3 regions of the Halomonas sp. 5021 genome follow, and region 1 is predicted to be linked to each of the others. Evidence: predicted binding sites of a transcription regulator. Region 1 holds the regulator's gene; each other region holds the start of a gene.

Evidence for each region. The regulator FliA, encoded in region 1, starts transcription of late flagellar genes. The targets are predictions, from matches to a motif close to CTAAAGTTNNNNNNNNNNCNGCCGATA.
Region 2: R3F64_RS17570 (FliC/FljB family flagellin) is a predicted target of FliA. The motif match lies at 7,258-7,284, and genes of this name have one in related genera.
Region 3: R3F64_RS11270 (DUF4019 domain-containing protein) is a predicted target of FliA. The motif match lies at 2,323-2,349, and genes of this name have one in related genera.

What each region holds. Positions count from the first base shown of each region.
Region 1 is NZ_JAXOVU010000004.1:47,387-57,651, reverse strand. Features, by position in the region: gene uvrA (excinuclease ABC subunit UvrA) at 1-1,325, shown strand, start outside; gene R3F64_RS08820 (Crp/Fnr family transcriptional regulator) at 1,466-2,209, shown strand; gene R3F64_RS08815 (ribonucleoside-diphosphate reductase) at 2,295-3,074, opposite strand; gene R3F64_RS08810 (adenosylcobalamin-dependent ribonucleoside-diphosphate reductase) at 3,134-5,245, opposite strand; gene R3F64_RS08805 (hypothetical protein) at 5,452-6,015, shown strand; gene R3F64_RS08800 (OmpA/MotB family protein) at 6,022-6,702, opposite strand; gene R3F64_RS08795 (motility protein A) at 6,708-7,526, opposite strand; gene R3F64_RS08790 (RNA polymerase sigma factor FliA) at 7,622-8,323, opposite strand; gene R3F64_RS08785 (flagellar protein FlhE) at 8,354-8,761, opposite strand; gene R3F64_RS08780 (hypothetical protein) at 8,827-9,384, opposite strand; gene flhF (flagellar biosynthesis protein FlhF) at 9,381-10,265, opposite strand, start outside.
Region 2 is NZ_JAXOVU010000016.1:5,122-15,386, reverse strand. Features, by position in the region: gene murJ (murein biosynthesis integral membrane protein MurJ) at 1-471, opposite strand, end outside; gene rpsT (30S ribosomal protein S20) at 552-818, opposite strand; gene R3F64_RS17600 (amino acid ABC transporter ATP-binding protein) at 1,084-1,839, opposite strand; gene R3F64_RS17595 (amino acid ABC transporter permease) at 1,836-2,504, opposite strand; gene R3F64_RS17590 (amino acid ABC transporter substrate-binding protein) at 2,573-3,343, opposite strand; gene R3F64_RS17585 (methyl-accepting chemotaxis protein) at 3,485-5,146, opposite strand; gene R3F64_RS17580 (hypothetical protein) at 5,323-5,514, opposite strand; gene R3F64_RS17575 (hypothetical protein) at 5,531-5,878, opposite strand; gene R3F64_RS17570 (FliC/FljB family flagellin) at 5,978-7,183, opposite strand; gene fliD (flagellar filament capping protein FliD) at 7,423-8,823, opposite strand; gene fliD (flagellar filament capping protein FliD) at 9,036-10,265, opposite strand, start outside.
Region 3 is NZ_JAXOVU010000006.1:41,823-52,087, forward strand. Features, by position in the region: gene R3F64_RS11250 (PAAR domain-containing protein) at 1-178, opposite strand, end outside; gene R3F64_RS11255 (tetratricopeptide repeat protein) at 297-740, shown strand; gene R3F64_RS11260 (DUF1456 family protein) at 730-1,215, shown strand; gene R3F64_RS11265 (alpha/beta hydrolase) at 1,337-2,266, shown strand; gene R3F64_RS11270 (DUF4019 domain-containing protein) at 2,419-2,835, shown strand; gene R3F64_RS11275 (NfeD family protein) at 3,151-4,536, shown strand; gene R3F64_RS11280 (slipin family protein) at 4,596-5,384, shown strand; gene R3F64_RS11285 (DUF1206 domain-containing protein) at 5,400-6,224, opposite strand; gene R3F64_RS11290 (AraC family transcriptional regulator) at 6,396-7,226, shown strand; gene R3F64_RS11295 (LysE family translocator) at 7,215-7,817, opposite strand; gene R3F64_RS11300 (aspartate/glutamate racemase family protein) at 7,968-8,672, shown strand; gene R3F64_RS11305 (glutaminase) at 8,683-9,603, opposite strand; gene R3F64_RS11310 (bifunctional transcriptional activator/DNA repair enzyme AdaA) at 9,770-10,265, shown strand, end outside.

The DNA.
Region 1 (10,265 bases):
TGATGTATATTCTCGATGAGCCTTCCATCGGGTTGCATCAACGCGACAACGACCGGCTTTTAAAGACCCTGGAGCGACTGCGCGACCTGGGCAACACCGTGATCGTGGTCGAGCACGACGAAGATGCCATCCGCGCCGCCGACCACGTGCTGGATATCGGGCCCGGAGCTGGCGTCCACGGTGGCGAAATTGTCGCCCAGGGGACCCCGCAAGACGTCATGGACAACCCCAAGTCGCTGACCGGCCAGTACCTTTCCGGCACGCGGGAAATCGCCGTACCGCCCTACCGCATTCCCGGCAATCCGGAAAAGCAGCTCATCGTGCACGGCGCCACCGGCAACAACCTTCAGGACGTGTCGCTCTCGCTGCCGCTGGGGCTATTTGTCGCCATTACGGGCGTGTCTGGCTCGGGTAAATCAACCTTGATCAACGGCACCCTGATGCCCATCGCCGCCCGGGAATTGAATCGCGCCACCTCACTTACCCCTGCGCCTTATCAGAAAATCGAAGGGCTCGATCAGTTGGATAAAGTGATCGATATCGACCAGAGTCCGATTGGGCGCACGCCGCGCTCCAACCCGGCCACCTATACCGGCATTTTCACGCCTATCCGCGAACTGTTTGCCGGCACCCAGGAAGCCCGTTCGCGGGGCTACAAGCCCGGCCGGTTCAGCTTTAACGTCAAGGGCGGGCGCTGCGAGGCCTGTCAGGGCGAAGGCATGATCAAGGTCGAGATGCACTTCCTGCCCGACATCTATGTGCCCTGCGACGTGTGCAAGGGCAAGCGCTATAACCGTGAAACGCTGGATATTCATTACAAGGGCAAAACTATCCACGAAGTGCTGGCCATGACGGTGGAAGATGCCCTGGAATTCTTCAGCCCGGTGCCGGCCATTGCCCGCCGCCTGCAAACCCTGCTCGACGTGGGCCTGTCCTATATTCGCCTGGGGCAAAGTGCGACCACGCTTTCCGGTGGTGAAGCTCAACGAATCAAGCTCGCCCGCGAGCTGGCCAAACGTGATACCGGCAAAACGCTATATATCCTCGATGAGCCGACCACCGGCCTGCACTTTGAGGATATTCGCCAACTGCTGACGGTACTTCACCGCCTGCGCGATCACGGCAACACCATCGTGGTGATCGAGCATAACCTGGATGTGATCAAGACCGCCGACTGGATTATCGACCTGGGGCCTGAGGGAGGCTCGGGAGGTGGCCGAATCATCGCTGAAGGCACGCCGGAGCAGGTCGTCAAACAATCGACATCGCATACCGGACGCTTCCTGGCACCGTTACTGAAACGCCAACAGCCCGCGTCCGCCTGATGGTCAACCATGGTGGGCTTGCGCGCGCTGCTGCCACGCTGCGAGACTCATACGCTAAGCATTTTTAATCGGCGTCGTTTATAGTAGCGATCGATTGGATCATCGATTTTGTGCGAACATCATTTAAGGGGTCGTTAGCCGTGGGCCAAGAAAAAAGCTGCATCATTAAGCATTTCAGCCACTACTCCTCGCTTAGTGAAGACGAAAAGCAACTGCTCATCTCGCTGGAGGATAGTCCCACCGACATCAAGGCAGGCACGCTACTCTGGGAGATAGGCGACCCGGCCAATGAGTTCTGTACCCTGAAAAGCGGCTGGGCTTACTCGTATCGCCATCTGGAGAACGGCGACCGCCAGATACTGGAAGTCTTTTTGCCAGGCGATATCATTGGACTGCGTGAGTTTGCCTTTAATCAGCGTCTCGAGAACGTGCGCATGATCAACGACGGGGTTATCTGCCATTTTCCCCATCGCCGCATGCTCGAGCTATTTCGCCAGTCGCTACCGTTAACCTCGGTCATGTTCGCCATCGGCAGTCGTCAGCAAGCATTACTAACCGAACGGCTAGTCAACATTGCCCGGCGCAGCGCCCGCCAGAAAATGGCTCATTTTCTTCATGAAATGTATTTACGGCTGCGCCAGACAAACGACGATATCAGTGGCCAGTTCCGCTTACCGCTTTCCCAGGAGCAGTTGGCCGATATACTGGGTTTGAGCCCGGTCCACGTCAGCCGAACGTTCAGCGCCCTCAGCGAGGATGGGCTGGTCTTCCGCGACCGCCATAACGTCACGATCCCGGACCTGGACGCCCTCTCGGTAGAAGGCGAGTTTGACGACGCCTACCTGACCGATAATGTGCGCCCACTGTTTGATGCCGCGGGCTAGACCCTACCTCCTCGTCTCCCCAACAAGCAAAAAACGCCGCGGGCTGACTAAGCTCGCGGCGTTTCTCATACGGCGATGCCGCTTATTAGCCGCACTTAGACCAGCCACACCCCGCGTAACAGGTCGGGCAGCCATCCATCATGATCAGCTCACCGCGGCATTCCGGGCAGTGGCCGACGACCGCCGGTCCGCTGGCCTGGTCAGTGGTCGACGCCGCCTGACCGATGGGCTCGACCGCCCCGCTGCCGGCCTCGTCGGGGGTATCATCCACGGGGGGCTGCCAGGCGTGGCCGTGCTGCATACGATGCGCGTACCGCTCCACCAGGCTTTCCACCGGCACCTGGTTGCCGTCCTGATCCAGAAAGCCCCGGCGATACAGAATCTGCTGGATCGACCAGGCAATAGCGGCCACTTCGGAATCGTGGAACATGGGTTTGTTCCAGCGGTTCATGCCACAACGCACCAGCCCCTTATCCCAGGCAACCTTGCGTAGGTCCGCGACCGCCTGGGTGACATAGCCGCCCCGCGCCGCCAGTGACAGGCTACGCATGGTAGCCGTAATCCATTGGTGTTCGCTGGAAAGCTGCCCGGAAGGGAAGAAAAACTCCACCGGCCGCTCGATGACCACGCGTTTGCCGCCGACCACGCCTTCCACCGGCATGAAGGACACCAGTAGATAAACTTTTTTGCGGCCTTCAGCGCCCACGTAGGAAATCTTTTCCGAGACGGCCTCCAGCGTGCCTTCCGGGCGCGACGGAATGCGCACCGTCAGCGGGTCTTCCTCGGGCAGAGTTGGGTTGGGCGCCGTCGGCTCCTGCTGTTTGATACGGTAACCGACGATCTTTGAGGTAATTTCAACAGTCATAACGTTCTCCACTTAGCAAAGGTGTGCATTGGCTGTGCGTGATGGGCCGCGTCCAGGCATCACCATTTGCCGTAAGTGCCTTCTTTCAAGCCATCAAACAGGTTGGCGGCATTGTGCTCTTCACCGTCGTAGATCACTTTTTCATCGCCGGCCAGTTCGAGGGTTTCACCGTTCTCGAGCTCAAATACATAGGTAGTGTTTTTCAGGTCATCCTCACGCACCAGCACGCCCTGGAAGGCTTCCGGGTTAAAGCGGAAGGTCGTGCAGCCTTTCAGGCGGCTTTCATAAGCCTGTAGATACAGGTCTTGGAACTGTTCGAACGGAAATTCGGTGGGCACGTTAACCGTTTTGGAAATCGCCGAGTCGATCCATTGCTGGGCCGCCGCCTGCACCGCGACATGCTGCTCGGGGGTGACGGCATCAGCCGTAATGAAGTAGTCAGGGAGGTCACTGTCCACCGCATCAGCAGCAATAAAGTGGCGATAGGCTGCCAGCTCGAAGGACACAACTTCGACCTGCTCTTTGGTTTTCTTGCCAGACTGGATGATATTGCGGAAATAACGGTGCGAGAACGACGGCTCGATGCCGTTGGAGGCGTTGTTACCCATCGATAGCGAAATCGTGCCGGTCGGCGCGATAGAGCTGTGATGGGTAAAGCGAGCACCGTGTTCCGCAAGCTGCGCCACCAGTTCGGGTTCCAGCTCAGCCACCTTGTTCATGTACTGGCTGTAGCGGGCATGGAGAATGCGACCGGGCACCTTATCGCCCACTTCATAGCCGTCTTTGGCAAGCTGAGGACGCTCACGCATCATCTTCGGCGTGATCACGTGCTCTTCGGCAAGTACCGGCGCCATGCCTTTCTCTTGGGAAAGCTCTAGCGCCTGCTTCCAGCCTTCTAGTGCCAGGTGACGACTGACTTCTTCCGTGAAGGCCAGCGACGCCTGTGAGCCATAGGGGATCTTGAGCATGGTCAACGTCGAGCCCAGGCCCAGAAACCCCATGCCATGGCGACGCTTGGCTTCGATTTCGCGCTGCTGCTGGGGCAGCGGCAAGCCGGCAATCTCGACCACGTTATCCAGCATGCGGGTGAAGATCGCCACCACCTTGCGGTAGCGATCCCAATCAAAGCGCGGCTGGTCACTGAACGGTTCAATCACGAACTGGGTCAGGTTGACCGAGCCCAGTAGGCAAGCGCCTTCCGGCGGCAGCGGCTGCTCACCGCAGGGGTTGGTGGCGCGGATATCTTCGCAGAACCAGTTATTGTTCATGCGGTTCACCTGATCAATCAGGATGAACCCAGGCTCGGCATAGTCGTAGGTCGAGGACATGATGGTGTCCCACAGTTCCCGCGCCTTGATCACCTCGACAATGCGGCAGGCCACACGGCCTTCATCGTCGACCGTGTAGCCGTCTTCAACTACCGGCCAGTCACGGTAGATGATGTCCTCGGCGCTGACGTCTTCTTTCTCGCCGGGGTGGAGCGGGAAGGCCAGCGGCCAGTCCGTGTTATGCTTGACGGCCTCCATGAACTCGTCGGTAATCAACAGGCTAAGGTTAAACTGACGCAGCCGCCCCGCTTCGCGCTTGGCCTGGATAAACTCACGCACATCGGGGTGGCCAACATCGAAGGTGCCCATCTGGGCGCCTCGGCGGCCGCCCGCCGAGGCGACGGTAAAGCACATCTTGTCGTAGATATCCATGAACGCCAGGGGGCCGTTGGTGCCCGCACCTGCACCAAACACAAAGGCGCCCTTGTGGCGCAGCGTGGAGAAGTCGTAGCCGATACCGGCGCCGGACTTGAGCGTCATCCCTGCGTCCACCACGGAATCCAGAATATCGCGCATCGAATCGCGGATGGTGCGCGACACGGTGCAGTTGATCAGACTTACCGCGGGCTTATAGGCGTCAGCCCCGGCATTGGAGAGAATACGACCTGCAGGAACCGCACCATTTTCCAGCGCCCAACGGAATTTGGGCAGCCACTCTTGCGCCTTGTCACCTTCTACATCCGCCAAGGCTTTCGCTACACGCTCGAAGGTCGCGCCCAGGTCCTGATCCACCGGTTGGCTATGGCGATCCTTCAGACGATACTTGGCATCCCAAATTTCCCGCGACGGCGCCTGCAGCGGGACATCGTTAGAGGTGTTCATAGCCTGGGTAGCAGTACTCATGTCGCGAAACTCCTTAGCGGCGGTGAAAATAGCACTTGGTCAAAGCGATTATACGAGGCAACCGGATGAAGTATAGCCCTGACTTTCCACTATATCGGCTGCTTTTTGATATTTTTTCTACCATATATAGAAAAATCAGCGCGTTAGCCTTTTGTCCCCGAGCATCAGACGATAGGCTAAGGGTTTTCCAGATGATGGGCCTGCTCATGCCGTTAATATCGCGTTTTCAATCCGCACTTGCTTACCCTGCACTTGGCGCGGCATTGGTGTTATCGCTGCCATCGGCTCATGCCGTGTCGTTTAACGTCGAAGACGACCAAACCCATGAGCATTGGCAGTCGATGTCATTGACCCTCGGTGACGAGCGGCATTTTCGTGCCGTGGAAGCGCACAGCTATTCGGATGCCACCTTGAGTATCAATGCCACCCAGGGCGTGTGCGACTTACCCTGGCTGGAGATGCGTGTCGAGCTGGAGGCCGCTCAGGGCGAAAGCCAAGCGGTTAATCAGGTGCCTGCGCGGCTACGCGTCGATGAGCGAGAGCGCATTCACAGCGTCGCCGAATTTATCACCGAGCGTGGCGATAACGGCTTTTATGCCCACTTTTATCTCAACGATATCGATCAATTGATCGCCGACATGAGTGTTGGTGAACAGGTCTTCCTGGGTTTTGATCAGGGAGATGAAGACCCCTGGTACATGATATTCAGCCTGGAGGGCGCGGGAGAGGCACTGGCAAGGATGCAGCGCCTGTGCCGGGATGCGTCTTAGCGGGGGTTACTCCTGGATTGGCGGTTGCCTGAGTACCAGTTCGACACGACGGTTGGCCGCCCGCCCCTGCGCCGTTGCATTACTTGCGATCGGCTGGGTATCGGCATAGCCAACGGCGCGCATGCGATCAACCTCGAGCCCCTGGCTATCCAGGTGGCGGACCACTGCGATCGCCCGTGCTGCTGATAGCTCCCAGTTGGAAGGAAAGCGCGAGGTCGCGATGGGCACGTTATCGGTATGGCCTTCGATCGATACCTGTCCATCAAAGGCGCTGAGCACCTCGACAAGACTTTCGACAAGGTCACGGCCCTGCCCGGTGAGTTGCGCCCGGCCGCTATCGAACAACAGGTTGTCGTTGATGCGCAGCGTCACCCCTTCCCGCCCCTGGGAGACATCCACCCCGGGGATACTGACACCCTCAAAGCGTGGCTTAAGGCCGCTATGACGGGGCTCGATCCCGGCCGCCAGGGACGCCAGAGGCAGGTCGGCAATCGCGCCGGGAGATGCTTCAACGACGCTGGCTTGCGATCCGGCATCGTTACCGCCGGGTGGCGCCAGCGAGAGCAGCAAGACAAACAAGGTCAGCAACAGCGTCAATACATCCAGATAGCTGGTCATCCAGCCATCGTCGCCACTGTCCTTGGGCAGTGGCGCTTCCAATGTATGGCGGGTATCCCGGTCCAACATGCCGACTACCCCTTGGCGGGGGCGCTATTCGAGGCGCGCGGCTTCTTGACCTCCGGCTCGCGGATTTCGTCATGGTAATTGGCGACAAAGGAATTGAGCGTTTCTTCAATAAAGGAAGGTAACCGCCGCTTGGTAATCAGGGAGATCCCTTCCAGCACCATGTTCATGGTGATCAGGCGCTCCTCGGTGCGTCGCTCGAGCTTTACCGCGATAGGCTTGAACACCAGATTGGCCAGCAGGATACCGTAGAAGGTGGTCAGCAGCGCCACCGCCATGCGCGGGCCGATCACATCAAGATTGCCGGCGTCCATGACTTCCAGCATATTGACCAGTCCCACCAGGGTGCCAATCATGCCGAAAGCGGGCGCATAAGTGGCCATGGTGCGGAATATCTGGGCTTCCGCATGCTCACGCGCCTTCAGCCGCGCAATACGCCAGCGCAACATATCGAAGATTTCGTCTTCTTTGGTGTTGGCGATCACCAGTTGAATGCCGGTCCGCAAAAACGGATTACGGGTGTTTTCGAGCTCTCGTTCAACAGCGCGGACATCGCCCTTGAACCACAGCCGGGACATGGCCACCAACTCGTTGATATCATCACGCACGTAGGTGTTTTCGCGCCGGAAGACCAGCCCGACCAGACGCACCACCCGCAGCACTTCCTTGAGGGGATAGCTGATAAAGGTAGCGGCAAGTGTGCCCGTGACCACGATGGCGAGCCCGGGCAGGTTGAGGAAGCTATCCGGCGATTCGGCGGTGAAAAACAGGACGCTTACCAGCAACAGGATGCTGGCGAAAATACCGATCAGCGTCGATGGGTTCATGTCGTGCTCCTTAAAGCAATATAACGGGGCTTATCAGCACCGAGCGCTAAAACGTCAGCCAATCGCCGTTGCCCTGGCAGTGACGTCAAAAGACCCTAAACCGAGTCGTTTAACTTGGCGCGCAGACGGCTGACTGCCTGACTATGCAACTGGGAAACGCGTGACTCCGTGACGCCGAGAACAGCGCCCACTTCTTTCAGGTTGAGCTCTTCCTGGTAATACAGCGCCATGAGCAACTTTTCACGCTCGGGCAGGGCCTCAATGGCCGCCACCAGGGTTTCCCGCTGCTGGGCATCGAGCAAGTGGTCAAACGGCGAACTCACGGTTTCGCGATTATGCGGTTCGCTGCCATCCGCCACCAGCTCTTCAAAGGGCAGCAACTGCCCGCTATTGGTATCGTGCAATAGCTGCTGATAGTCGCCCAGCGGCATCTCCATGGCGTCAGCGATTTCCGTTTCTTCGGGGGGACGCCCAAGCGACTGCTCCAAACGCCTGACGGTTTCATCAACGGCCCGCGCCGAACGACGGACGCTGCGAGGCAGCCAATCACGGGTACGCAATTCGTCCACCATCGCCCCGCGTATGCGCTGACTGGCAAACGTCGCAAAGGTGGCCCCCTGAGTGGCATCGAAACGTCCCAGAGCTTCCAGTAGCCCCATCATGCCTGCCTGGATTAAGTCATCCAGCTCTATGCTGGCCGGCAACCTGACCTGAAGCGTCAAGGCCTGACGTCTCACCAGTGGCATATACTCCGTCATCAGCTCACTTTGTTTGATCCTGCCTTGTGCTGTGTACATCCTATTGCCTCGCGGCTAAACCACCTGTGCTCACTGGTAATTCACTATCATCTGCAACCCTTTAACGCTAACGGGACGCTGCCCTGGGGTTAGCGCAAATTGAAAATGCAGGGGCGTTGTCGCACTTATGCCTGATAAAGCACGGGTCTCCCCACGCATGCCCGATAATGACACACAGCGCTCGGGGTGGCATAACCATGCCTGTAGCGCTGCCCCGGGCGCGTGTTGGTACTGCCACTGGACTCGCTCGATGACCGCCGCTGGCGTGGTAGCGCCCGCTGGAGGACGAACCGGTTCACTGCGACTGGCGCGGTCGCTCATGGTCACCATGAGCCCCGGCACATGTGTCACCCAGCTGCTGGACGCTCCCTGAGCAAACGAACCGAGTCCCAAGGCTAGTACCAAAATGCTAATCGCATGACGCCAATAGCCTAGCATGCATCGTTCCTTCTCATGAGCGGATTAACCCCGATTATTAGACGCTTTACCGGCGTTAGCTGCCATTAGCGGGCCAGCAATAGCAATTCAGTGTCAAGATAGTGGCCGGCCGCTTGCTGCAGGTTGGCCAATAGGCCTTGCCTGGGCAGGTGAGGCTCGTGCAGTGCCAACAAGCGTTGCGGGCCGTTATGCTGCCGCAGCTGTTTCAATAGCTGGTACATACGCCCAAATGCATCGGCATCGCTGCTGACCCACAACGCCCAGCGACGATGTTGCTGACTGAGCGTCGCCAGTTCTGGCTCATCCGGCATCACGATCCGAATATCCCAGTCGGCCGGATCCCCGGCCCAGGCTCGCCCTAGCGCGGCCCACTGGCCCAGGCGCGCGCTGACCTTGCGCACCTCTACCGGCCCATCACCTGATAGCCCGGTGACCATTAACGGCGTTTTAGGCTTAGGCGGTGTGACAGGCGGCTCCATGGCCGCCGCGCTGGGCACCACGGGTGAGCGGTAGGCCATCGGCCCGGATGATTCCGTTGCCTCGGGAGGCGCTTCATCGCCCCGCTGCTGACGCTGCAGATCCGCCCACTTGCGCAGCCCAGAAGCTTGGTCTTGTGCGCTCATGCTAGGCCCTCACGATTAACACCGCCCAGTTGGCGGATCGCATCACGGGCCATAAAGGCGTATACCAGCGCATCCAGCAATGCCGTATCCCGCCGACGGCGACGGCTGCTTAGCAGGTTCAGCACATCACCGTGCAATGCACCGGCGGCCTCGTCCTCGGCGCAATCAAGGTGCCCGGCAATGGCGGCAATGCCACTGGCCATCAACAGGCGCACTTCAGGGCTTACGTCGCCACTATCGGCGTCTTTGAGCTGCTGCCAGGCACGCCGTGTCAGCGCCGCAAGGCTTTCACTCTGCAGTTGGGTCACCAGCAGGCTCAGCACCTCATTGCCCAATCGCGCGGGGGTGAGCCAGTAACGGCGGGTGACCACTTTGGCGCTTTCGGGGTCACGGACTTCGCCATACCACGCCAGCAGCGCCCGCCCCTCTTTGTCGGTAACTTCGGCATAGGCCGTCCACAGCGCCATCGGCTGGCCACGGAAGCGCACATTGACGCGGTGATTGAGCGTACTCTCGGCAAACAGCTGGCGCAGCGCATAGCGTTCACCGTGCAAGTTTACCCTGAGTGCCGGGGGTGCCAAGCTGACCCAGGTCAGGTATTGGCGCTCTAACCAGGTCAACGCCTCGCTATCGGGTAATGACGGCAGCAGGTGCACGGCGACGCCATCGCGCTCGCTAAAGGTGGTCATGCGCGGTTGCCAGCCAGCGGGCTGGCGGTGCTGAAGCCAGGGTAGCGCCATCCAGGCGCCCTCGGCATCCAGTCCTATATCCGGCATCGCCCAATCGCAGCCGCGTTCATTGCGGCGGGGCGACCAGGCCATGCCCAGCATGTGTTGGGGCGGTGGGTACCCTTCCAGAAGCTCGTCCAGACGCTGATCCTG
Region 2 (10,265 bases), on a different contig from region 1:
CGAAATCAGCAGCAAATACGGAAAGGTCAAGCGCAGCATGTCCGCGGTCATGGCGAGCTTTTCCGGGTCGCGCCCAAATCCCGGTGCAAACAACCAGATCAACCAGGGCGCACCCAGCATCGCAAGCGCGGTAATCAGCGCCAGAATCGCGGTCAAACTGCCCGCCACGGCATTGAGCAGCTCGCGAATTTCCTGCTTGTTGCGCTGGGTCGAGTACTCGGAAAGCACCGGCACAAAGGCCTGGTTGAACGCACCTTCGGCAAACAGACGGCGCAGAAAATTGGGAATCTTGAAGGCCACGAAAAACGCATCGGCCCCGTCCCCCGCGCCCAGTAGCGCCGCCACCACCACGTCGCGCGCAAGCCCCATGACCCGCGACAGCATGGTCATGGCACTGACAATCAACCCCGAGCGCATCAACCCTCTTCCCGGGGGCTGCTCCTGACCTTCCTGCTGCGAATTCGTGGTCATCGCCTTCGCTATCCTTCCCTTGGCAATCCACAGACACAAAAAAACCGGCCGCAGCCGGTTTTTTTAAGGCGCCTGCCGGCTTACGCCGCCAGTGCTTTAATACGCTTGTTCAAGCGGCTTTTCAGACGTGCGGCTTTCTTCTTGGAAAGGACGTCTTTATCAGCGATGCGGTCGATGACCGGCTGCGCCACCTTGAACTCTTCCATCGCCTTGCCATGGTCGCCAGTCTTAACCGCTTTGAGTACGCGCTTAATATAGGTACGGACCATGCTGCGTTGGCTGGCTTTCAGGACACGACGGTTCTCGGCCTGGCGGGCGCGCTTGCGAGCTTGCTTGCTGTTCGCCACTGGTATCTCCTTGGAGAATAAGGTTGCCACTAAAGGGCAACGGATTAACTATGTGTTCGTCGCGAGCCGAGACGGCCAATGCGACGCTTCCGTAACAACCAATTGTTTTGGCGACAAATTTTGTGCAATAAGCCGACCAAAATAGTGTAGCGAGCAGTTCAATTCAGCTGCCCGCTCACGGGTCTTGTCTGAGAGGATGGCATAGTCTATCACGCAGAATGCGGCCTTGCTAGCAGTAGTCACTCGGCACGATAGCGCAGCCGCCTTACGGCGCTGACTGTCCCATGGGCGCCAAAATCTTGCGCAGAAAGTGGCGCGTCCGTTCATCCCTTGGCGCGGTAAACAGTTCCTCGGGTGGAGCCTGCTCGACGATACCGCCCTCGTCCATGAACACAACCCGGTCGGCTACCTCCCGGGCGAACTGCATTTCATGGGTGACCACGATCATCGTCTGGCGCTCAACCGCCAACTGCTTCATCAGGCTCAAAACTTCCTCTACCCACTGAGGATCTAGCGACGACGTGGGTTCATCGAACAGGATCACGTCAGCGTTAGCCGCCATGGCTCGGCCAATGCCCACGCGTTGCTGCTGGCCGCCTGACAGCGACGCGGGGTAAGCATCCGCCTTATCAGCCAGGCCGATGCGCTCCAGTATTTCTCTGGCCCGCGCGTGCGCCTTGGTTTTCGGCAGCTTGTCCACCACGATCATCCCCTCACTGATATTATCCAGCGCGGTCTTATTGGCAAAAAGGCCGTAGTTCTGGAAGACAAACGCCGTGCGGCGACGCAGCGCCAGAATATCGGCCCGGCTGGCGCGTTGGGTATCAACGTTTAAATCGCCCACCTGCAAATGCCCGGCATCCGGTTTTTCCAGGAAGTTAATACAGCGCAGCAGCGTTGACTTGCCCGTTCCGGAAGGGCCGATAATCACGATAATCTCGCCCTGCGCGAGGCTCAGGTCAATGTCCTGGAAGACGGTATGTGCTCCAAAGCGCTTGGTAATCCCTTGCAGCGAAATCATCGTTGGTAGGCCTTATTAAGATAGCTTTCTAACCGACGCTGCCCCCAGGACAGCATTTCCACAATGACCCAGTAGATCACTGCGACCAGTAAAAACGCCTCTAAATAGAGAAAGCTGCCCGACGCTTCTTTTTGCGTGGCGCCCATCAATTCTGTCACCCCCAGCGTAAAGGCCAGTGAGGTCGCCTTGATCATGTCAATGAAGTAATTCATCAACGTCGGCGTCGCCACACGGGTTGCCTGGGGCAGAATAATGCGGCGCATCAGTTGTGACTGGGTCATGCCGATGGAAAGCGCGGCTTCGGTCTGGCTGCGATCAATGCCCACAATCGCCGCGCGAATCGACTCGGCCATATAGGCCGAGAAGTGCAGTGTCAGCCCCAACACGGCGGCAGCCACGCCGGTAATCGCGATCAACGAACTAAACAGCTGCGGCAAGCCATAGTAGAAAAGAAACAGCTGAACCAGCAGCGGTGTACCGCGGAAAAACGAGATAAACAGCAGCGAAAGCCCATTTAAAAACGGCACTTTCGACACGCGAATCACCGCCAGCAGACACGCCAACACCAAGGCAAACAGCATGGCAATGGTCGCCATTTGAAGTGTGAGCGGCAGATAGCGCAGCAGAACCGGCAGCAATCCCCACATATACTCAAGGTCAAGCATAGCAATATCGCTTATAAGCAAACGGCCGTGGCAATGCCACGGCCGCGTAAAACGGAGTCACCCGGCCGTTACGGCTGAGTGATATCAGTATCAAACCACTTTTCCGATATCTTGCGCAGCTCACCGCTCTCGCGTAGCTCTGCCAGGGCATCGCCAACCCGGTCGCGTTGCGCACGGCCCGCTTCGTCATCACGAAACGGCAACGCATTCTGGATGGTCGAGAAAGGCTGGCCCGCCAGCTCTAAAGGCAGGCCTTTCTCCTTGATGACCTGGGTCGCACTCACGCGATCCATCACAAATGCCTCTACCCGCCCCAAGGCCACATCCTGTTCAATGTTGGACTCATAGGTGCGAATATCGATTTCATCGGCATTGGGCTGTTCACGCAGCAGTTGCTCATAGTTAGACCCCAGGTTCACCGCCACGCTTTTGCCGGATAAATCTTCGACACCTTCAATAGTGTCATTCCCAGCCTTTACCACTACCTGTGCACCGTCATACACATAGGGTTCCGTGAACACATACTTGGCTTCACGCTCTGGGGTAATGGTGATCTGGTTGGCGATCGTATCAATACGCCCCGACTCCAGCATGCCCGCCAGACCCGAGAAGCTAGCCGTCACGAACTCGATGTCATCACCAGTAATCTCGCCAACGGCGTTCATGACATCTACCTCAAAGCCCTTGAGCTCGTCCTGCTCCACAAAGGTAAAGGGGAAGTAACCGCCCGACATGCCAACGCGGAGCGTATCGGCCTGGGTCATGGCGGCAAACACGCCACTGGCAATGCTCAGTGAGAGTGTGGCAAGGGTAATCGTCAGTTTGCGTGTCAGTCGCATGGTGGTAATTCCTGTTGGATAGCTAAAAGCACTAATGACGTTATCTTACCCTTGCATCAACAGCGAATAAAAGAATATAAAAGCTGTTTTTTATTCCCCAATAATCTTTTGTGATGGCAGGGAACGTCTTCGACAGTTCATCTAAAAAGCTTCCCACTCAGGTTCGTTTCTTTTCGTGTTGCGTTGGGGCGCCTGCTGAGAGGCAGGCGGCTTAGGTAGTGACGGCGACGCAGTGCCTGTGGCATCACCACTGAGCTTGAACGCATCCACCAGGCGGGTGAGACGGTTGGCTTCCTGCTGAAGCGACGCAGCCGAGCCGCTGGTTTGCGATACCAGCGTGACGTTCTGCTGCGTGGCGGAGTCCATCTGCGTCAGCGCCGTACCCACTTGCTGAATGCCGGACTCCTGCTCGCGCACGGCCAGTGAAATCTCGTTCATCAGCCCTGACACCTGGCGGATGGCCTCTACCGTATCCTGAATCCCCTCGCCGCTGCGTACCGCTTGCTCGGCACCGCTGGCGATACGCTGGCTGATATCCGTTATCATCTCACGAATCTTTTTGGAGGAATCCGCGCTGCGACTGGCGAGATTGCGCACCTCGCTGGCCACCACCGCAAAACCGCGGCCATGCTCACCCGCGCGCGCCGCCTCGACCGAGGCATTGAGCGCCAGAATGTTAGTCTGAAAGGCAATCGAGTCGATGACTTCGACAATTTCGCCCACCTTGCGCGAACTGGTCTCGAGTTCACGCATCAACTCCACCGAGTGCTGAACCTCTTTGACGCCTTTCTCGGCTTTTTCGGCGGCTTGACTGGAAAGCGTATCGGCATTGCTGGCCGACTCACTGTTCTGACGCACGATCGAAGACATCTCTTCCATGCTGGACGCCGTCTCTTGCAGGGCAGACGCCTGCTCCTCGGTTCTGGACGCAAGGTCCTCGCTGCCGGAGGCAATCTCGTCCGACGCCACATTGACATTGCGGGCACCGTCGCGCACCGCCTGGAAGCTTGTATCCATGCGCGCGATAAAGCCATCGAACTCCCGTGCCAGCTCACCAATCTCGTCGCGCCGCTGGCTATCAATACGCGCGGTAAGATCGCCCTCCCCCTCGGTAATATCGCGAATGCGCCCGCTGACCTGGCGAAGCGCCCGGGACATCAGGTTCGGCCCCATCAAGGCAATCACCAGCGTGGCCAATAACACCAATGCCGTGAAACCCATTACCCAACGCTGCTGAACGGCCACTGCCGCCAGTGTTTCTTGCTCCAGCGCCAGGCCACGCGCATCGGCGCTTTCCCCGGCAATGTTGTAAAGCTCCCGCAACGAATTAAAGGCCGCTAACGAGTCGCCTTCCAGTTGCGCCTCAGCGGCGTCAAGCTCGCCGTCTGCATGCAGGTCGAAAACACGCTGAGACGCCGCCTCCCATGCCGCGTAACGATCCTCGAACGGCTCAAGCCCCTCGTTTACCTGTGGATACGCCTCCAGTAGCCCCAGGAAGTCATGCATCCGGTCATACGCCTGCTCGGCATTTTCGCGGTAATCGTCGTACTGAGCGCTTGCCCCCTCACTGCCCGGCGCTTCACGCAGTACTTCAAGTTCGGCCACCCGTGCCTGGTAGAGGTCGCGGTCCGCATTGAGCACCGCTGAAACGGCCGGGTTAAAGGAGCCACTGAACGCCGTCATGCGTTCACGCATCGACTGGACAAGCAGGCTATCGACCACCACGACGCCCAGCAGCGACAGGGCCACCAGGATAAACGCCAGGGTGTATTTCACATTGATCTTATGGAGTTTTTCCAGCATCGCATCAGCCTTTGAGTTGTCATCTTTATTATGGTGATAGCCAACCCTGGCAGAATGTTGCTGTGTCCTGTCTTTCTACTATCGGCTTCGATCCGGTGGTCTTTAGCACACGGTGCCGAGAAATGTTGCATTCAATAAACGTTGTATCCGCCTGGGGAGAAAACGCGGCGGCGACGCTAGCCCAACATCGCGCGGGTATGCTCGCGCTGCTGCTTTATGGCGGAATCAACAATGTCTAGCAGGGCTTGAAAGTCTTCGGGGAATATTTGGTACAAGCCGTGGGATTCGGCAAGCTCAATTGTCGCTTGGGTATCGCGAATCAATGCTTCCAACTTCTCCGCGACGCGTTCGTGTTCATCTGGGCTCATGGAAGGCTTGCTTGCGTTATTGGCCTTGCTGTAAACGCTGCACGCGGTCATATAACGCCTTGGCACTGTCCACCGCAACGGTTTCGTGTTTATCCAGAGCAAGCATGCCATCTTGTCGCTCGTCACTGATGACTGATTCCAATTCGGATTGGTAGCGGTTTAGCAAGTGTTGCAGATTCATACGAATCATTGTTAGCTCTAACTCGAACTCTATTTTCAGGTTTTCGTTTCGATGCTTGTCATCAGGTGATTGGCTTGCCGTGATCATGGCTTCAAGGGTGTTGTTAATCTGCCTTTCCAGAGCGTTGAGCCTGGGGATTAAATCGTACATCACCTCGCGAGCAGAGATGCTTTTTTGACTCATTGGATCACTTCAGCCTATAACGCTTGCCGGTTTATCTCATAAAAAACGGGGCACTGCAGCCCCGTTATATATCGATCCATCATCCCATTGGCTAACCAATTAACCCAGCAGAGACAAAACGTTCTGCGGAATCTGATTGGCCTGGGCCAGTACAGAAGTACCTGCCTGCTGCAAGATCTGGTTTTTGGTCATGTCGGCCACTTCAGATGCATAGTCAGCATCCTCGATACGTGAACGGGCAGCAGAGAGGTTAGTCTCGTTGGTACTCAGGTTAGTGATGGCATCTTCAAAGCGATTCTGGACAGCACCCAATTGACTACGTTGCTCGTCAACCGCAGCAAGTGCATTATCAAGTGTGTCTAGAGCATCACTTCCGCCATCAATAACGGATACTGTTTCTGCTGCAGTGGTTAGTGTAGTGGTAGAATCATAGGCTAGGGCTAGATTGCCACCAGACAATTGCTCACCGATATTGACAGAACCATCACTTTCAAAGGTGACCGCGTATGCGCCTTCGGCAGTACCAGCAGTGTCGTCCCTTAGCGCATAAGCTGTATCGCCATTATCTTGGGTGTATTCCACAAGTTCTGCACTGTTTGTGAAGGCAGTGTCGATGTCTGTGAAGCTATTACCAGTTGAAGTATCTGCACCAGTAAACAAAGTGCCCAAATTACTAGCGTCAACTGAAGTCGTTGCAGCTGCTGAAGAGAGTACGTCGAAACCTTCAGCATCTGTTGTACGGTTTTCACCACCCACTTGCGCTAAAGTACCTGCTGCAGTAGTTCCGTTTGCGGCCTGCAAGTTCCAACCATTCTGAGAGTTAATGGTAACATCAATGGTCTGATTATCTTCAGAGCCCACCTGAATACTGATATTAGTTTGGGCACTCTGATCTAGTACTCGTGTACCGTTAAAATCAGTTTCTTTAGCGATACGGTCAATTTCTGAAAGACGCTGGTTTACTTCCTGCTGAATGGAGTCAATATCAGAAGCGGAGTTGGTACCGTTCTGCGCCTGAACGCTCAGCTCACGGATACGCTGCAAGTTATTATTGATCTGGTCAAGACCACCTTCAGCAGTTTGCGCGATGGAGATACCATCATTAGCGTTACGCTGTGCCTGCCCCAGACCGGTGATCTGAGAAGTCATACGGTTGGCGATTGCCTGACCCGCCGCATCATCCTTGGCACTGTTGATACGCAAGCCAGAACTCAAACGCTCCATTGAGGTCTGTAGGCCATTTTGCGATTCACGCAGGTTCTGCTGGCCGATCATTGAGGTGATGTTGGTATTGATCACTGACATGGTGTGATTCTCCTTGCTTGGACACTGGCCTAGAAGGCCCGCTTTTCGGCCACTGTGTGTGCCGTTATTTTAATTAACGGCACGGCGGGGAGAACCTTTAGGGTTAATGCTAAAAAAATACCAAAATACGCCAGAAAAATGTTAACAAACGTAAGCTTGCCGCTTGCTGCCATATTGAGACGCAAACAGGGCCTTTCGGCCCTGCGGGTAACGCCTTTGCTGAATGGCTAGTGACGGGATTAATCTCGGCCTAGCTGAGCGTCCAGGGCGTCAAACTGTTGCGTGAGGTAGGAACTGGTACTATTCATCTGAGCAATCATGGCATCCAACTGGCCGAACTGGGTGCGGTAGCGGGAAATAGTTTGCTCAATGGTATTCTCCATACGCTCGTAACGCTCACCCAAACTATCGATGCGGTTTTCTGCGCCGTTGATCGCACCACCCAGAGTACCGTTTTTGCTCATCAGTTGCTCAAGCGTCGTGCTCAGGCTGCTGGCCAGACCTTGAGAGGCATCGTTGCCTTCCACACCGGTAAAGAAGTCGCTCAGGGCATCCGGGCTGTTTTTGGCTAAGTCACTAACGGCGGCATCTTCCATTTTCAGAATACCGTCGCTCTGCATGGTAATGCCTAGCTGAGTGAGCGTGGCAAGCTCTCCGCCCGCCACGCCACTGGTCAGCACACTACGCATTCGGTTTTCAATGGTACGTACGGTGCTATCGCCGACCAAATCCGCCGCTACACCTGTCTCGCTGTTAAAATTGGTCGCGGTGCCGATGGTGCTTTTTACATCATTGAAGGCTTTAACAAAATCGCCAATCGCTTCGCGCACTTTTAGCGTGTTACGTTCAACCATTACAGTGCTGCTGGCGGTTTCGCCTGTTCCCAGGCTTAACTCCCCCAGATTCAGCGTCACGCCTTGAATGGCGTCTTCAATCGTATTGCTGGGGCTAGTAATTGCAATGCCATTAACCGTCAGCGCAGCATCCTGGCCACTTTGTGCGGTATCGCTGGCGAATGGTGGCGTGGCAACGGCGGCACCCCCCGCATCCACAAAGCTGAAGCCGGTTACCGAAGTGTCCAAGCCTGTTTCGCTGGAGCTAAGGGCCAGGCGGTAGCCTTCGCCATCAAAAATAACGCTGGCGCTGACACCCGCGTCATCGTGGGCGTTAATCGCATCACGAATGTCTTCCAGGCTGCTGCCCGCGGCTACGTCGATGTTAACGCTTTCCTGGCCTGCAAAATCGAGCCGTAGCTGGGTGGCACCACCCATATCGAGAGGGGCATCGCTTTCAGTATCGATCAGTCGTTGAGAGGCCAGCGTCCCGGCGGTGGCAAGCGCAGTAACCTCTACCCGGTAGCTACCGGGCATGGCATCCGCGCTGGTGGTGGCCGAAACCTCGTCACCGCGCACGTTGGCCGAAAGGCTCTGGTAGAGTTTGGGATCATTCAGCGCATCAACCGCATCCTGGAATTTATCCATGGACGATTGAATTTTGCCGTAGGCGGAAATCTTGGCTTCCTGCTGTTCCTGCTGGCGGACAATCGGTGCGAGCTTGCCGCGCTCGGCATCGTTCAACTGGTCCAACAGGCTGTTGAGGTCTAGGCCTGAGCCAATACCGAGAGAGGTAATCGTTGCCATACTGGGAGTCCTCAGTAAAAGGCTAAACCTATCCATTGCACTGCGGGCTACTCACACCACGTCAACGCAAAATTTTAATAAAAATATTATCGGTCAAAGTGAGCGCAACTTTAGCGCTTTTTTATTGATTTAGGTATTTATGGTGGCCTCAATCCACAAAAAACCTGCACGAAGCAGGCTTTTCAAATGCAACTTGCTGTATTGACGGCGTGTTAGCGACCCAACTGAGCATCCAGTGAATCAAACTGCTGAGTCAAGTAGTTACTAGTCTGGTTCATTTCGGCGATCATGCCATCCAATTGACCAAACTGGGTGCGATAGCGGTCGATGGTCTGGCCGATGGACTGCTCCATGCTGGTGTAGCGACGCTCGAGCGATTCAATACGGCTTTCACTGCCGCTGATCGAGCCAGTGACGGTACCATTGGAGCTCAGCATCTGCTCCACAGCGGTATTCACCTGACCCGCCAGCCCCGGATTATCGCCACTGCCCGCGAAGAATTCAGATAGCGCTTGTTGGTCGTTAGCGACGACGTCATTTAGCTTGTCAGTATCCAGCGAAAGCGTACCGTCAACCTCAAGCGAAATGCCGACCTGGCTAAGCATCGAGAAGCCATCGCCCTCTTGCGCCACATCGCCACTCAGCACGCTGCGCATGCGAGACTCAACGGTACGAACCGTGCTGTCACCATTGAGTGGTCCAGCCTGCCCGGTCTCCTGATTGAAGTTGGTCAGCTCGCCTGTTGACTCTTTCAGCGCGTTATACGAATCGACAAACGACGTGACGGCTTCACGCACGGCAAGAGTGTCCTGCTCTACCGCAACGGTGCTATCGCCCTCGCTTTGCAGGTTCAGCGTAACGCCTTGAATCGCACCCTCGACCTGATTGGTCGGGCTGGTGATATCGATGCCGTTGACGTTTAAAGCAGCGTCGGTGCCATCCTGCAATGTATTTGCTGTATCAGCAGCGAACGGGGCGGCATCGCTAAACGTGAAGTTACTGATAGACGCATCCGCCCCGGCTTCCCGAGAGCTTAGTGCCAGCCGGTCTTGGGTACCATCGTTGATGATAGTGGCATTGACCCCCGCGTTTTCATCCGCGTTGATGGCATCGCGGATATCTTCCATCGAACTGTCGGCGGCGATGGCAACCGTCGTTTCACTGCCGTCGCCAAAGGCGAACGTTATATCCTGAGCAGCCGTGGTAATTGCCGCTTCCGCATCGTCTACACCCTCGGAGGCCAACGTACCCCGCGTGGCCAAGGTATCCACGGTAATGTTGTAACTGCCGGGCATGGCCGTTTCATCGGCGGCAGCGCCCACTGATTCGCCACTGACATTGGTCGACAGGCTCTCGAAGAGGGAACCGTCAGCAAGTGCACTCGCCGAGTCCTGGAACTCGGAAAGCGCACTCTCCAACTGCCCATAGGCCGATATTTTGGT
Region 3 (10,265 bases), on a different contig from region 1:
AGCCCTCCACCGAATACCAACTGGCACCTGATGAAATGACTGCGCCACAAGAGCTCTTGTCTCCTATCCTGGCAACCGGTATGCCATCGACCATAGTGGCGGATGCGCCGGAGACAATGTTGTGTGGGCTTCCTTTACACTGACATATGACTCTGTCGCCTACCTTGGCAAGATCCATCGAACGTTCCTTATATATAGTGCATCATGGAAGATTAGCACTCATATGATCGGTCATGCTACTGATCGGGGGGGAGCTGAAACTCTATTAATCCGGGTAATAGAAAAGGTAATGCACAGTGATTAACACCAAAATTTACAAGGCGGTTTACGAACTGGCGGAAAAGCTGATGAAGGCTGCCGCCAAGGATGACAGAGAAACATTTGATGCGCTGTATGCCGAGTTGCAGGCAATCTGCATCGATAACGAGAACACCGATAAAGACCACCCGGAACAATGGGAAACCCTGGCGGATTTTACCGAAGAGCTGGAAGACGCGCTTGCGGGATACGAAAAAGCTCTGGAAAAAGCCAACGCCATTGATTCCAACGACCATCGGGCTTCCATTGGTTTTTCCATGGCGATGTTGCAAGCTGAGGCAGGCCAGACCGACGCGGCTATCGCCAGTTTACGACAGGCAGAAATCAGCGCGCAGGGCATTGAAGATGACGAGCTGAAAGCCGACATCGATGAACTGCTTGAGAAACTAACTACCGGCCAGGAACCCCATTTTGACCAATAACGATATTTTTCGCCGCATCCGCTACACCTTCGATTTAAAAGACAGCACCATTGTGGATATCTTCGCGCTGGCAGAAGTGCCCGTTACCCAGCCGCAGGTGACGGCCTGGCTGAAAAAGGATGACGACGATGCCTTTGTCACGATGAGGAACAAGGAGCTGGCGGCGTTCTTGAACGGGTTTATCAGCTTCAAGCGTGGCAAGCGCGAAGGCCCGCAACCCGAGCCAGAAGCGCAACTGAACAATAATATGGTGTTCCAGAAACTGCGCATTGCGCTGAACATGAAAGCGGATGATGTGCTGGACGTTTTTGAGTTGGTCGGACTGCCGTTGAGCCACCATGAACTCAGCGCCTTTTTCCGCAAGCCAAGCCACAAGAATTACCGTGAATGCAAGGACCAGATGCTGCGCAATTTCCTGCTCGGCATTCAGCGCCAGTTACGGCCAGCCCAGGAAGGCTCAGGCTCAAACGCCTGAAGGGCAGGTGGCGCGGAGAGCCAGCCCAGGCACTGGGCTTTGTTCCACTTCGTCACGATAGCTTGTGCTTTCAGGCCTATCCTTGCGGGAGGACTTGTGGGAGGAATAAGTGAGACAACGCATGATGATTGCCGTTATGGGGGCGTTGCTGGCGATGTCGACAGGTGCAAACGCGAACAGCCTTGATTTTGAAGCGCTGGCCTCTTCACAAGCATCACGCCCGCTGCCCGCGCTGCAAACGTATGAAGCGCGGGACGGAACATCGCTCGCGTACCGCCATTATCCAAGTGATGCCCGTACTGCGCTGATCCTCGTGCATGGCTCTGGAACCGACAGCAGGTACCTGGCGACGCTCGCCCATGAATTAGCCGCTTCAGGTGCTGTCAGTGTCTACACGCCGGATGTGCGCGGGCATGGTCCTTCGCCGGTGCGCCGTGGCGATATCGACTACATTGAGCAGCTTGAAGATGACCTGGCGGACCTCATTGCCCATATCAAAGAGACCAACACCGATGTCTCAAGGGTGGTCGTTGGCGGTCATTCATCCGGGGGCGGGCTCGCGGTACGCTTTGCCGGAGGGCAGCATGGTCACCTTGCCTCGGCGTATCTGCTGCTGGCGCCTTACCTTGGGCACGATGCGCCCACTGTGCGGGATAATTCCGGTGGTTGGGCCGAGCCAAGTGTCGCCAGGATTGTGGCGATCTCGATGCTCAGCGCGATTGGCATCACGCATTTCAACGGGGCGGATGTATTGCGGTTCAACTTGCCACCTGAATACCGTGATGGCTCAGAGACGCTCGCCTATTCATTTCGGCTGATGAGCGGTTTTAGTCCAGCTGATTTTCGTCAGGCGCTGGGCTCAGTGCAGGTGCCCGTTCTGGTGGTCACCGGTGCTGAGGACGAGGCGTTGTATGCGGCTCAATTTGAGCCCGTGCTGCGTCCGCTTGTGCCGCATGCGGACATCACCACGGTGGAAGGCGCATCGCACCTGGGACTAGTGGTCAGTGAAGAGGGTATCGCGACGGTTCGCCAGTGGCTTCAGGGATTATAGTGGGCAACAACAAGTGCGGGCGCTGCCCATAGATATTGGCGGATCTTTCAAACCCCCTAAAGAAACCTCGCCAGTTTCCGATATCTCTTTATATCGGACGAACGTTATCGAACCAATTTGTTCGACCGTCCTCAATGTATCGAGAATCAGCCATGCCCAAAAAACTCAGTTGCATCATCACGGCGGCACTGCTGTCTTTCAGTGCGCATGCCATGGCCCATACTGCCAATGAGGCGGAGGCCGCTGCGCTTGCCTGGTTGAACGCGATTGATAACGGTGACTACGAGCAAGCCTGGGAGACCTCATCGCCTATACTAAAAGCGCCGCTGTCACAGGGAATGCTGGCCCGCACCATTGAGCTTGTGCGCCGGGACTTTGGCGAAGTGGCCTCGCGCAAGCGCGTTCGTACCAGCCACCAGACGTCCATGCCGGGTGCGCCGAGCGGCGACTATATCGTCTTCACCTTCCAAACCGGCTTCGAGAACAGCGGACGTCGGCTCGAAACCGTTACCCCCCACCTTGAAAACGGCACCTGGCGGGTGAGCAGCTATTACGTGGAAACGCCATGATTTGCCCGCTACCAGCGCTGCATGCCTGGCGCATCAGCTTGCCCAGGTTTATTTCCCGATAGGGATAAAAATGCTAGGTTGGCACTAAATCGAGTCAATTTTTCCCGGTAAGGAAGTAAACGCTCCGCACCATCACCAATCCCGCCACAACTGCTATGTTGAAAGTACACCAACGCGGCAATATTACTTGTTCAGTAAATATACAGGGTGTAGCTTCTGTATATGTTGATTCCGATAGTGGATGTGCTGACATAACGGCTGCTTAACCAGGTAGCCAGGTAATGTTTCAGGACGCGAGGCGCGGGGAGAGTTGATATGCGAAGCCTTTCTCACAAATCCCCTTGGCTGTGGTTATCGCTGGCAGGCGTGCTGATGCTAGCGCTGTCGTTTGCCTGGCAGGCCACGGCACAGACTTCTTCGCGTAGCGCCCTGGTGATGAGCATTGAAGGGCCCATTGGCCCCGCCACCAAAGATTATCTTGAGCGCGGGCTGCGCAAGGCCCGTGAGCAGAACAGCGAGGTGATTGTCGTTGAGCTGGATACGCCGGGGGGCCTGGTCGACACGACCCGCGACATGATCCGTGAAATGCTGAATGCCGACATTCCTGTGGCGATGTATGTCTCCCCCAGCGGCGCGCGGGCGGCCAGTGCGGGCACTTACCTGCTGTATGGCAGCCACGTTGCTGCCATGGCTCCAGCGACCCATCTGGGGTCTGCCACGCCGGTGCAGATGGGCGGTTCCGGCTTTCCCGGCAGCGCTGATGAAGCGGATGACAACGCCGAAGGCCAACCGGAAGGCGAGAGTGAAGGCGCCTCTGGAGGCGAGAGCAGCGCCATGGAACGCAAGGTCATGGAAGACGCAGTGAGCTTTATCCGCAGCCTGGCCGAGCGTCACGACCGGAACGCTGATTGGGCCGAAGCGGCGGTGCGCGAGGCGGTCAACCTCACTGCCAATGAGGCACTGGAGCAGAACGTCATCGACGTGATTGCGCGGGACCTGAATGATCTGCTTTCGCAAATAGACGGCATGTCGGTGGTCATGGAGCGGGGTGACCGGACGCTGGAGACAGCCGACCTTGCCGTTGAGCGCTTTGACCCTGATTGGCGCACAGAGCTGCTTTCGCTGATTACGAACCCTAATATTGCTTACTTCCTGCTGATCATCGGCTTTTACGGGCTGATCTTCGAGCTTTCGAGCCCCGGCAGCCTGTTCCCTGGCACCATCGGGGTTATTTCGCTGCTGTTGGCGCTCTTTGCCTTTCAGATGCTGCCGATCAATTACGCGGGCCTGGCGCTGATCATCGTCGGTCTGGCGCTGATGGTGGGCGAAGCGTTAATGCCCAGTTTCGGCGTGCTGGGGGTCGGCGGTATTGTGGCCTTTGTGCTGGGGTCGGTCATGCTGATGGATGCCGAGTACCTGGCCATTTCGTTGCCGCTGATTGGCGGCGTGGCGCTGGTATCCGGCGGGCTGATGCTCTGGACCTTGACGCGTTTTGCAACGCTGCGCCGACGCCCGGCCCACACAGGCGTGGAGCAGTTGATTGGCGCAAGCGCCATTGCCCTGGAAGATTTTGAGACTCGCGGCCATGTGCAACTGCACGGCGAGCGCTGGAACGCGGTGAGTAACGTGCCAATCAAGCAAGGAGACGAGGTGAAAGTGGAGCGCCTTGACGGCTTGACGGTTTACGTATCACCCCCGTAACGCCTGGCTGATCCTGCGTTACTCATCAATCACTGATCAATCGCTAGACGAGGTGTCCCATGTTGCTATCGTATTTAGTGCCTGTCGTGCTGGTGGTGCTGCTGATCGCCGCCTCCATTCGCATTTTGCCGGAATATAAACGGGGTGTGGTGTTCTTCCTGGGCCGTTTCCAGACAGTGAAGGGGCCGGGTCTGGTCATCGTGATCCCCGCCATTCAAAAGATGCAGGTGGTCGATCTGCGCGTTATCACCATGGACGTGCCCGAGCAGGACGTCATCTCTCAGGACAACGTGACGGTAAAGGTCAACGCCGTGCTTTACTTTCGCGTGATCGACCCGGAAAAGGCGATTATTCAGGTCGAGAACTTCTCTCAGGCCACCAGCCAGCTTGCTCAGACCACGCTGCGTTCGGTGCTGGGTAAGCATGACCTTGATGAAATGCTTTCCGAACGCGATAAGCTCAACGACGACATCCAGGAAATCATCGACGCTCAGACCGACGCCTGGGGTATCAAGGTGGCAAACGTTGAGATCAAGCACGTGGATCTTGATGAGAGCATGATCCGCGCCATTGCCCGTCAGGCCGAGGCAGAACGCGAGCGGCGCGCCAAGGTGATTCATGCCGAGGGCGAGCTGCAGGCTTCGAGGAAGCTGGTCGAGGCCGCCAACGTGATGCAGGAAAACTCCGCCGCGTTGCAGCTACGCTACCTGCAGACCATGAGCGACATGAGCAACAAGAACGCCTCGACGATCGTCTTCCCGCTACCCATGGACATCATGGAGGCCTTCAAGGACATGAAAGCCAAGCATATGCCGCCTGCATCGAGTACGCCAAAAGACGACGCTTAAACGTCCCAGCTGGTGCTATAGAGAAGGGTCGACGCGGCGGTAAACGGCGGCAAGTACGCTATAGCACCCAAACGCTAGCAGGCCGGTGGCGACAAACCCAAAAAGCCATTGCCCGAAGGCCTGGCGCCGCAAGGTGTTAAACGCTTCAGCCGTGCCGCCTGCGGCGTTGGGGTCGAACTGGTAAGCGGCGATCATGAATAAACTACCCACGATCACAAAGACGAGCCCGCGGACCACCAAGCCGAAACGGCATATCGGGTAGGCCCAGGCTTGGGTGCGCGAAGGCATGGCGAAGTGCTTGTCAAATTTTGCCTTGTAGCCTTTGACGGCGTGGGCGATACCCGCACCGATGATGGCGATGCCGACAGCAGCCACCAACCAGCGGCCAAAGGGTTGCTGAATCAGCCAACTGACCATGCCTTCCGAGCCACCGCTTGAGCCACTGGAGGAACCGGACGAGAGAAAACGGAAGACAAGGCTGGCGGCAAAAAATGCCAGCAAGGTGTGGGTAATCGCACTGACAAACAAGCCTGCGCGAATCACCAGCCCTTTGGCACTGGTGCCGTGACGGTCGGGGTCCTTGAAAACTTGTATACAGCGCCACATGGCGTATCCAAGCAGCCCTACGGCGATAATGCCCAGCATCACCTTACCAAACGGCGCACCCAGCACGGCTTCCAGCGCGCCGCGACTGCCTTCCGCCTGGCCGCCCTGATCTATGGCGGTGAGCGCCGCCAATCCCCCCACCAACAGGTAAACCACGCCGCGTGCGGCATAGCCCATGCGGGCGAAGGCGCTGATGGCGTCGCGGTGGTCGGGCGTGGGCGTAGAGCTTGCCATGGTGTCCTCCTGACCAATAAGGCTGTTGCCAATTATCCATAAGCAACTTGAATGAGCGGCATCTATACTGTGTCTGCACTTTGTGATTGTCCAGCGTAGGCGCATCAGACCTTGGTGACCAGTTGAGCGGGGAGGCCTACCTATTTACTTTTTTCATTGTTTGAGTAGCGCATGAATCCATCGTCTTCTCCAGTTTTCTGGCGCGATCAGCGTATGCCCCATGTGGAACTGCGTAAAATCAGCGATGCGCGGCAAGTTTGCTATGCGCCTCACAGTCACGTGCACTGGTCGCTGGGCGCCGTTACGGAAGGCAGAAGTACCTTTAGTTACCGCGATACGACGTATCAGATTAACGCGGGTGACCTGGTGATGATGAACCCGCATTGGGTACATGCCTGTAACCCCATCGAGGATCAGCCCTGGGCGTACCTGATGCTCTACGTCGATACTGCGTGGCTGAGTAACTTGCGCTATCAGTTGGGGCTGCTTGAAGCGCCTAATTGGCAAGATATTGCCACCGCTGTGCTTACCCAGCCTGCGCTTTTTGCAGCGTATTGCGATATGACGTCCTGCCTGCTGGATGAGCGGCAAGCGATTGACGATAAGCAAGCAGTACTAACTGAATACCTGTCTAGACTTATGCAGGTGCTTGCCCAAGCGCCTCCAGCGGCATTGCCGGAAGCGCCCAGCACGCTAGAGCAGGTTGCCGCCTATTTACGAAGTCATTGCACCGCCGACATTTCGCTTGAAAGCTTATGCCAGCAGTCTGGCTACAGTGCGGGTCATCTAATCCGCGCGTTCAAACAGCAGTACGGGCTAACGCCCCATGCCTACTTGATTAATCAACGCATCCAGATCGGGCAAGAGGCACTAAAGCAAGGGCAACCGATTGTCGAGGCGGCGCTGAACGCTGGCTTTAATGACCAACCCCACTTTCAGCGGACCTTTAAGCGGCTGGTGGCAGCAACACCCAACCAGTACCGCTCTCCGCTAATCGATTAATAAGTAGATAGCGCTGGCGGCTAAACATCCTGCCAACAAGCGGTTAGCCGATAACAGAATGATAGGGCGGTGAACATAGCGTTTGAGGAAAGCGCCTGCGTATACCCAACTGGCAAGCGATAGCCAACAAATGGGCAGATAGAGCCCCGCGAATAGCCAAAGTTGGTAGGGGTCGTTACCGCTGGTATAGGCACCAATGCCAGCGGCAGATGCCAGCCATGCCTTGGGATTAAGCCACTGCATCATCGCGCCGGACATGAATCCTGGCGCTTTCTCGGCACCTTGCTCATGCAAGCGTCCATCGTGCTGGAAAAGTTGATAGCTGAGGTAAAGCAAAAACAGGATGCCCGCCCAGCGTAAAATATCCTCCAGCAGCGGCACCACTTGCAGCAGCGAGTAAAGCCCTGCACCAATCCCTAAAAACAGGGCGATGAAACCTAGTGTGGCACCCGTTACAAAGACAAGGCCCTGGCGAATGGGGTGGTTCGTGCCGCTACTCAAGCAAACGATATTGACCGGCCCTGGCGAAATGGACGCGGCAAGGGCAAATGCGGACATGGGTAGCAGCAAGGGCAGTAGTGAAGCGTTCATTATCGTCCTCCTTGGTAGTACAAGGAGTTTGCAGTGGCGTATGGCGAGTATATTGAACAAAATTGATCTGCAAATAGCTTTTTAGCTATTGTTAAGTATCTTTAAAGCTGGCAAGGGCGCTTTAAATTTATCGAAGGGAGGCAAAGGGTTATGAAAACCATCGGCTTGCTGGGGGGCATGAGCTGGGAGTCCACGCAGACCTATTACCGTATGCTCAATCAAGGCGTGGCGGAGAAGCTGGGGGGCTTTCACTCGGCGAAAATAGTGCTCTATAGCGTGGATTTTGCCGAGATCGAAACGCTTCAACGCCAGGGCGACTGGGAGGCGATGGCGGACATCCTGGCGAATGCGGCTTGCTCGCTGGCGGCAGCGGGGGCGGATTTTCTGGTGATCGGCACGAATACCATGCATAAAGTAGCTGCCGAGGTGGAGGCCGCATCAGGCCTGCCCCTTTTGCATATTGCCGAGGCAACCGCCGATATTCTGGCCCAGCAGGGGGTAGACCGCGTTGGCTTGCTGGGTACCCAGTTCACCATGGAGCAGCCTTTTTACCGGCAGCGACTGGAGGCGCGGGGGATCGAAGTTATCGTGCCTGAGCCCGAGCAGCGTGAGGTCATTCATCGCGTGATTTACCAGGAACTCTGCCGGGGGACGATTAACCCCGCCTCGAAAGAGGCTTATCTGGACGTGGTGGCGACGCTTTCAGCGCGGGGCGCGCAAGGCGTGATTCTAGGCTGCACCGAGATTGGTTTGCTGATTAACCAGAGCGATACCCCGGTTGCGCTTTTTGACACCACCGAGATTCACGCCCAGCGTGCGGTGGCCTGGGCACTGGGTGATGGGGTGGCCTCCTGAACGCTTGCCGTTAATGGCCAAACACCGACCAGCCGGTTTTCTGGACAAACATTTCGAGTGCCTGGGTGCCTAGCAGGCTATTGCCGTAGGCATCGAGCCCCGGTGACCAGACGGCGATCGCCCCGTGGCCTGGCGCGATGGCCAGAATACCGCCCCCTACGCCGCTTTTTCCGGGGAGCCCGACGCGGAAGGCGAATTCCCCCGAGGCGTCGTAATGGCCGCACATCATCATCAACGAGTTGATCCGGCGGGCTCGCTGGGGGGCCACCACCCGAATACCGCTGGGTTTGTTGATACCATCTGACGCCAGAAATAGCCCCGCATGAGCGAGCTGCTCGCAGCTCATGGCAATGGCGCACTGGTGGAAGTAGGTGCCCAGCACTTTATCGACGTCATGGCGTAGATGCCCAAAGGCTTTCATGAAATGCGCGAGTGAGGCGTTGCGGTCACGGTGGGCCATCTCTGAGGCAGCTACCGCGTGGTCGAAGTAGATGCTGTCGTCATCGGCGATATAGCGCACAAAGCTGAGAATCTCGCCCAAGGTCTCTTTGGGTTCGTGCCCCATCATGATCGCATCGACCACTGCAATGGCGCCGGCATTGATGAACGGGTTACGCGGCTTGCCGCTTTCATGCTCTAGCTGGACGATGGAGTTGAACGGATCGCCCGATGGCTCGCGGCCCACTTTCGACCACAGCGAATCACCCTCTTGCCCCAGCGCAATGGTCAGCGTGAATACCTTGGAGATACTCTGGATGGAAAAGGGTGTGGTCGCGCACCCCGCCGAGTACACCTTGCCGTCCACAGTGGCCAGCGAAATGGCAAACTGCTGCGGGTCGACGTGGCTTAGCTCGGGGATATAATCCGCTACTTTGCCACGCTCCTGTGCTTTCGCCATGGTGGCGGCAATGTCGTCGATCAAGGCTTGCATGGGCGTATCGTGACCGTCAGTTGAGGCGGGCAATAACCCTAGCGAAAAATCCCGGCGCTGTCTGCTGTTGCAGTCAGCAAGATTCGGGTCGGCAACTCGCCTGTGAGCGCTTAGGCTGTGAAGGTAACGTTTAGCGGTTGATCATAAGACAACGTGAGAGACGACAATGAACGACTATGAGCGTATCGAGAAAGCCATGGATTACATGGTGGCCCATGCGGCAACGCAGCCCAAGCTGGAAGCGGTGGCCGCCCACGTTCATTTGAGCGCCTTTCACTTTCAGCGGTTGTTCTGCCGTTATGCCGGGATCAGTCCCAAGCGCTTTTTGCAGGCACTTACGCTGGAGCGCGGCAAGCAACTGATGCAGTCTTCTACCTCGCTGCTGGATATTGCTCATACGTTGGGGCTTAGCGGCGGCTCGCGGCTTTATGATCACTTTGTGCAGCTGGACGCGGTCACACCGGGAGAGCACAAGCGCCAGGGGCAGGGCGTCGAGATTGCTTACGGCGTTCATGCCACGCCGCTGGGCAGCCTGTTCGTAGCGGTCACGCCGCGGGGTATCTGCCGTATGGGGTTTGTGGATGCCACCAGTGCCGACGAGTTACGGGCACGGCTTGCCAAAGAGTGGCCACTTTCCACGCTTCATCACGATCCTGACGCCA